2 linked regions of the Bdellovibrio bacteriovorus genome follow. The protein of the gene in region 1 interacts with the protein of each later gene in a pairwise test. Links are inferred from orthologs where the notes say so. Each region holds a gene or a part of one and is shown on either strand. Other genes may lie near its edges.

Region 1 (3,267 bases):
CCGCCGACATGATGAGCGGACTTTTCCGCGGTATTATCTGGAATGAAACCGTTCCGAATGAGTTGCGGGGACGTCTTTCCGGGATAGAAATGATCTCGTATATGTCAGGCCCCCTGATTGGCAATGCGCGTGCGGGCTGGATGGCTGCGAAAGTCTCTGTGCCTTTTAGTATCAGCGTGGGCGGAGCGATCTGCGCTGTGGCGGTTATCGTGACGGCGTTTTGTCTTCCAAAGTTTTGGCGCTACCACGGACACGCCTCGCATACTTCATAAATAAATTTTCTTCGCCGAGGGTTTTTAATAAGAAGGCCTCGGCCTTTTCTTCACTGATCTCTTGAGACTGCAACCACAGGTCTTCAAACAAAGTCTGTGTCGCTGCCATGTTGAGCGAAGGAAAACTCGAGTCGTCGACTTCGCCAAATCCGACAATGAAAAGATAATTCCACAACGGCTTCATCGCGCGATTGTAATGGCTTTCCATCATCTTCCCCTGCCAGCCCAAATTTTCCTTGATGATTTTTGTCGACTGGGGCGAATCCATCAGGAAGCTATCCAAAGCCTCTTGCGAGGCCTTCGGCAAATGAATAAAACCTTTCGATGTTCCCAGGTAAGCCAATAAATTTATGAATACTTTTTTAGAGAAGAACGTAGCCCGATTGCGAAACCACTTCGCATAGACGACTTCTTCGCTGCGAGACAGTTCTTCGCGCAAAATCCACATTTCTCCTACACGATCATCGGCATCGGAGTCCCAGCCCCACACCATTTCACTGCGCGGATAAAGCTCCGACCACAGACTGGAAGGCTCCTTTTGATTTTGCAAAGGATAAACTAAAAGACACCCGCGGCGCTCGATGGCTTCCACCATCTTTCTTTTTTTAGTCTTCGACGTCATAGTTAGAATAGTCTAACTCGGTCTTCATCGGAGCACCAGCCTCTAACCATGCTTTTAACAAACTATATTGTCGGGGGGTGAGGCTTGCGTTCATCGGCATAGCACGTTCAACAATGGTCTTTTGATAAATACGTTGCGCGTTTTCGAGGACTTCTTCATACACATCAGTTCCGATGCCTCCGCGGATCATTCCCTGCGCCCGATTGTGACATTCGTAACAGCTGGCTGCGAAGACTTCACGGCTGACGATGAAAAACTGCAGATCCTCGGCCGCCACGGGCTTAGAATCGCCCACCGGTGCCAAAGTTCCCTCTTTGTCGTTCTCATCTTTGGAGCCACTGCAGGCACTAAAACAGACGGATAAAAGCAAGACCGCGAAGAAAGACGAAAGTCTCATGAAGCCTCCTAAGATTTGCACCTCCCCATTTTGAAAGAGAATGCACTTAGGTCAATGTGTAGTTCATCACGGATTTGCTAAATGCTAAGAGCTAGTTGATTTCGTCTTCGGATTCGAATTTAAGATCGAGGAAATCTAACAAAGAAGCATCGGCCGCTTTCGGAATTTCTGGAGCCACACGATTCAAGATACGTCTTTGCCGAGCCATCACATAAATCGACGGTCGATCAATGCGGAAACGACGGGGATTAGGTAACACGGCTGCAATGAGAGAAGCCTCTGCCGGAGAAAGTCTTTTAGCAGTTTTTTTAAAGAACTTTTGTGAAGCCGCTTCCACACCATAAACGCCAGGACCTAACTCGATCACATTTAGATAAACTTCCAAGATGCGCTCTTTCGGCCAAACGAACTCAATAAGAACTGTGAAGTAAGCTTCAAAGCCTTTGCGAATCCAATCTCTTTGTGGCCATAGGAACACATTCTTTGCTGTTTGCTGACTGATGGTCGACGCACCCTTTTTACGCTTATGGGTTTTGTTGTATTTCAGGGCTTTTTGAATGGCGTCGTAGTCAAAGCCGTTATGCTCAAAGAAGCGATAGTCTTCGGCTTTTAAAACAGCTCTTTGCACAGAAGGCGAGATTTCTTCTAGGGACACCCAGTCTTTCGAGATCCCCACAAACTTTTCACCCCACAGGGACTCCACCGAGCGAATCACCATCAGGGGCGTGATAAAGACCGGCACGAATCGATAAAACAAAACGGCACCCAAGCTGCTTACAAAAAAGAGCAGCACAAGCTTCGTGATCCAATTTCGAATTCGGGGCCAGTATTTTTTCATGAATAACGTTCTAGAGAAGACCTGGTTGCACGATCTCAACCCAATAGTCATCTGGATCTTTGATAAAGGCGATATTTTTCATGCCGCCTTCACCCAGTTTTTTCTGAAAAGGCACTCCCATGCGCTCAAAACGGGCGCAGGCTTCTTGAATATTGGGAACAGAGATGCAGATATGACCAAAACCACGAGGTTCCGTGTTTCCGTTGTGGTAAGGCGTCTTTTCTTGCTCTTCAGTACCCCAATTGTGAGTTAACTCTAGAACGGCTTGTCTGCCGAAGGTGTATTTGGCATTGGCTTCATTTTCGGAAGGCACGGCCTCCCCTTCAGGAACATACGCTAGAAAGAAAAGGGAAAACTTCCATTCAGCATAATCCAACTTACGAACCAACTTCATTCCCAAAACGTTTGTGTAAAATTCCAACGACGCTTTGGGATCTTTAATGCGCATCATCGTATGATTAAATACGTAACCTTTTGTCTCTGACATAATTTTCCTCTTGCGTTCAAACTAACATAAATTGGTAACACCATAAAGACCGCATTTGCGAGGAAGGCTAGAAACCCCACCCAAAATGCCACCAGATTCATTTGGCCTAGCCCTTGCTATACCCCTAACCAGGTGACCGATGTCACCACTCTTCGGGGGAAGAGAGTTTAATTGGGGGAAACTATGTGGCGAGGACTCGCACATCTAACTGGTCTTTTGGTTTTGGCATTATCAATTCAATCCAACGCACAAACTCCGCCGGGAGTTCGTATTCAAAGTATTCAAGCTGTTGGCAGCGGATGTCCTGTAGGTTCACACAGCGCTAATATTTCACCAGATGGTCAGACGTTTTCTCTTCTATTAGATAATTTTGTCGCCTCATCGACAATGCAAAATCCCATCGCTCGTTTGATGTGTGAATTGAAAGTCAGCTTCTATGTTCCAGCCGGATGGACTTTTGCGGTTCTTAGCGCCGATTACCGTGGCTTTGCTTACGCTGAAGCGGGAACCGTCACACAACACCAAGCTCTTTATTCTTTTGATGGCAGTAAACCTAAAAACGAAAGACCGGGCTACGAAAACGGTGGAACTTACAACTTCCGTGCTCAAGAATTCAGAGGTCCCTACAACGACAACTATTACATCAAACAC
Region 2 (3,000 bases), 320 kb from region 1 along the record:
CCGTCATTTCTTTCCACTCTTTGGAAGATCGTATTGTGAAAAATATCTTTAAAGAGGCGGAAGATCTTGGCAGATCCGTTTATAAAAAAGTGATCGTTCCCACTCAGGAAGAGTGTGACAAAAACTCTCGCTCGCGTTCCGCGAAATTGAGAGTCTTCGAGAGGAGTGCTCAGGATGAGCTCGGAAAACTTTAGGCAGCTAAAACCTTTTTTTAGCATTCTAGTTATCATCTTTACTTTGTTTTCCATCGTCTTCCTGCAAATGGAAGAACGCCGCATGGGCTATAGCGTTTTGAAGCTGACTCGCGAGCATAAAAAAGTGTGGGAAGAAAAACGCACCAAAGAAATTGCGCTCGCGAAAATCACACGCCCCCAACTTTTGGATACGATGGCTCAGCAGAAGTTCACTCTTAAAAAGGTGCAGGCCAATCAGATCATTCACTTAACGGGCCCCGTGACGAATGATGTAGAAAAAGTAGTGAATAAAGACATTGCGAAAAAGGACCTGTAGTTGAAATCACGTATTGTCATCATCTTTGTTGGTATATTGGTTCTGTGGTCGGCGCTTATCCTGCGTGCAGGATATTTGCAATTTCTTCCGAACGACCGATTGAATTCTTTGCAGAACCGTCAATTTCAAACCAAGGTCACGTTGCAGGCCCGCCGCGGAGCCATTGTCGATAGCAATGGACGTGACTTGGCGATGTCAGCCGCAGCGTACTCTCTTTATGCAGATCCCAAAATTATTGAGAATCGCAAAGTCGCTGCGAAAAAATTGGCGAAGGCTTTGAATCAGTCTTATGAATCCGTCTATGCAAAAATCAAAGATGGCAATCGTCGATTTGTTTGGATCCAGCGTATGTTGGATCAGGCGACGGCGGATGAAATCAAATCCTGGGATATTCGCGGCCTTTCTTTCGTTGAAGAGTGGCGCCGTGTGTACCCGAACGAAACATTGTTAGCGCAGACTTTGGGATTTCTGGGAATTGAAGGTCAGGGGCTTGAAGGCTTAGAGCTTGGATACAATCAACTTCTTGCGGGTAATCAAAAGAAAGTATCCGTGAAGAGAGATGCTCGTGGACGTCCCCTAATCAACGATGGTTTGATGTTTATTGAAAATCCAGAGGGCAGTGAGCTTCGTCTGACCGTGGACTCTGAACTTCAATACCGACTTGAAAGTGAACTCGCCAATGCGGTTTCTACGTTTGAAGCCGATCATGCCGTGGGTGTGATCCTGGATGCAAAAACTTCTGCGGTTTTAGCTTTGGCTTCAGCGCCGACGTTTGACGTTAATAAAGCGATGAAGGCTCCGGGCGAGCATCGCCGTAACAAAATCGTGACCGATGCTTTTGAGCCGGGTTCAACGATGAAGACTTTCGTGATTGCGGCCGCTTTGCGTGACGGTTTGATTCAACCAAACACGAAGTTCTATTGTGAAAAAGGAAGCTTCAAAGTAGGTGATCGCATCATTCGTGAAGCGGAAACGAAAGAAAAGTTCGAAGATCTGACAGTGAGCGAGATTCTCGCGGTTTCTTCAAATGTCGGTACTACGAAGATCGCATTTAAGATGGGATCGGACAAACTTCGCCAAGGTCTTTTGGATTTTGGCTTTGGTCAAAGGCTGGGCGTAGATCTTCCGGGTGAAGCTCGCGGCATGGTGCAAGCCCTTCCTTGGAGACAGCACTTATTGAGTAATATCTCTTTCGGTCACGGTATTTCAGCGACACCTTTGCAAGTGGCGAATGCATTTGCAGCCATTGCCAACGGAGGGGTGTTGAACACACCATACATCGTTCAAAGCATTCGTGACGCCGAAACTGGAGAGTTGAAAGAAACGGAAGTGAAACCCATCCGTCGCGTTCTTACTGCCGAGCAAGCCGCTCAAATGCGTGCGATGCTTGTTGGAGTCACTACTACGGGTGGTACGGGTGGCAATGCTCGTGTGGATGGATTCATGGTCGGTGGTAAAACTGGAACGGCTCAAAAAGTAAATCCGAACGGACGGGGTTACCTCAAGGGCGCCTACATTTCTAGCTTTGGCGGATTTATTCCTGCGAATGATCCGAAGTTTGTAATTTACGTGGCGGTGGATTCTCCCCGCAAAGCCTATTACGGTGCGACGGTCGCGGCTCCTTTATTCTCGCGCATGGCTTCGTACGCGGTTCGTAAAGAAGGGATTGCCCCACTTCCAATGGCCGAAGTTTCGACTGTCGATAAAAAAGTTCGTCGTATTGCTGCCGAACCGAAACCAGTTGTGAAAATTCCACCCAAAGAAGTTTTAACGGCGACAGAGTTAGACAAAGCCACGGAAGTGGTTACGGGCGAAACAGTTCCGAACTTAAAGAACATGACGACTCGTGAAGTACTTCGTCGCATCAACGGTCAAGACTTGAAAGTGAAATTTGTCGGTCAAGGTGTTGTCGCAGATACAATTCCGGATGCGGGTTCCCTGGTGCCGGAAACAAAAGAAATCACGGTTATAATGAAATAAAAGTAAAGGGAAGATTGCAGTGATCTTCCCTTTTTTTTTGTCCGAGGTTTCTTCAAACATCGGCCACTTGTGTCAGCCTTTTACTCCCCAGTTAAAAGCTATTCCCAGTTCATTCTTTGCTCGAAGAGTTTCAAAGCGAAGGCCAGATTGTTGTTGCCTCGCTGAATTCTTTCACAGAAAGTACACGGGTATGGAAATCCAGCAGGCGTCGCAGTCAGATCTTTTAAAAAAGTACTTCAATCTTCCGCAGTTTCGTCGCGGGCAAAAAGAGATCATCGATGCTGTGCTAGCCAAAAAAGATGTCTTAGCCGTTCTGCCTACGGGGGGCGGTAAATCTTTATGCTATCAATATCCGGCTGTTCACTTTCAAAAACTCGTGATCGTCATTTCGCCTTTGATCGCTTTGATGAAGGACCAAGTCATGTCTTTACAAAGGCTGGGTATTCCGGCGGGATGCTTGCACTCTGGTCAGTCAGACGATGAAAAACGCGATGTTTTTGCAGAGTTGAA

What was found.
Region 2: the proteins of mtgA (region 1) and AZI87_RS03575 interact in binary tests that used the Escherichia coli proteins (3 or more experiments, as listed by UniProt). The link is inferred for Bdellovibrio bacteriovorus from one-to-one orthologs.

Annotation. Positions count from the first base shown.
Region 1 is NZ_LUKD01000001.1:437,225-440,491, forward strand. What follows is about bases 257-3,003. They hold mtgA (monofunctional biosynthetic peptidoglycan transglycosylase), read right to left. Parts: upstream 2,130-3,003; coding sequence 1,383-2,129; downstream 257-1,382. Other genes in these bases: AZI87_RS02035 (MFS transporter), read left to right, coding at 257-272; AZI87_RS02040 (AlkZ-related protein), read right to left, coding at 257-894; AZI87_RS02045 (hypothetical protein), read right to left, coding at 878-1,291; gloA (lactoylglutathione lyase), read right to left, coding at 2,140-2,616; AZI87_RS02060 (DUF4360 domain-containing protein), read left to right, coding at 2,800-3,003. Also shown: more of AZI87_RS02035, read left to right, coding at 1-256; more of AZI87_RS02040, read right to left, coding at 205-256; more of AZI87_RS02060, read left to right, coding at 3,004-3,267. UniProt on the Escherichia coli protein: Peptidoglycan polymerase that catalyzes glycan chain elongation from lipid-linked precursors. May play a role in peptidoglycan assembly during cell division in collaboration with other cell division proteins.
Region 2 is NZ_LUKD01000001.1:758,610-761,609, reverse strand. It holds AZI87_RS03575 (penicillin-binding transpeptidase domain-containing protein), read left to right. Parts: upstream 1-510; coding sequence 511-2,490; downstream 2,491-3,000. Other genes in the region: AZI87_RS03570 (RecQ family ATP-dependent DNA helicase), read left to right, coding at 2,681-3,000; AZI87_RS03580 (hypothetical protein), read left to right, coding at 175-510; rsmH (16S rRNA (cytosine(1402)-N(4))-methyltransferase RsmH), read left to right, coding at 1-194. UniProt on the Escherichia coli protein: Essential cell division protein that catalyzes cross-linking of the peptidoglycan cell wall at the division septum. Required for localization of FtsN.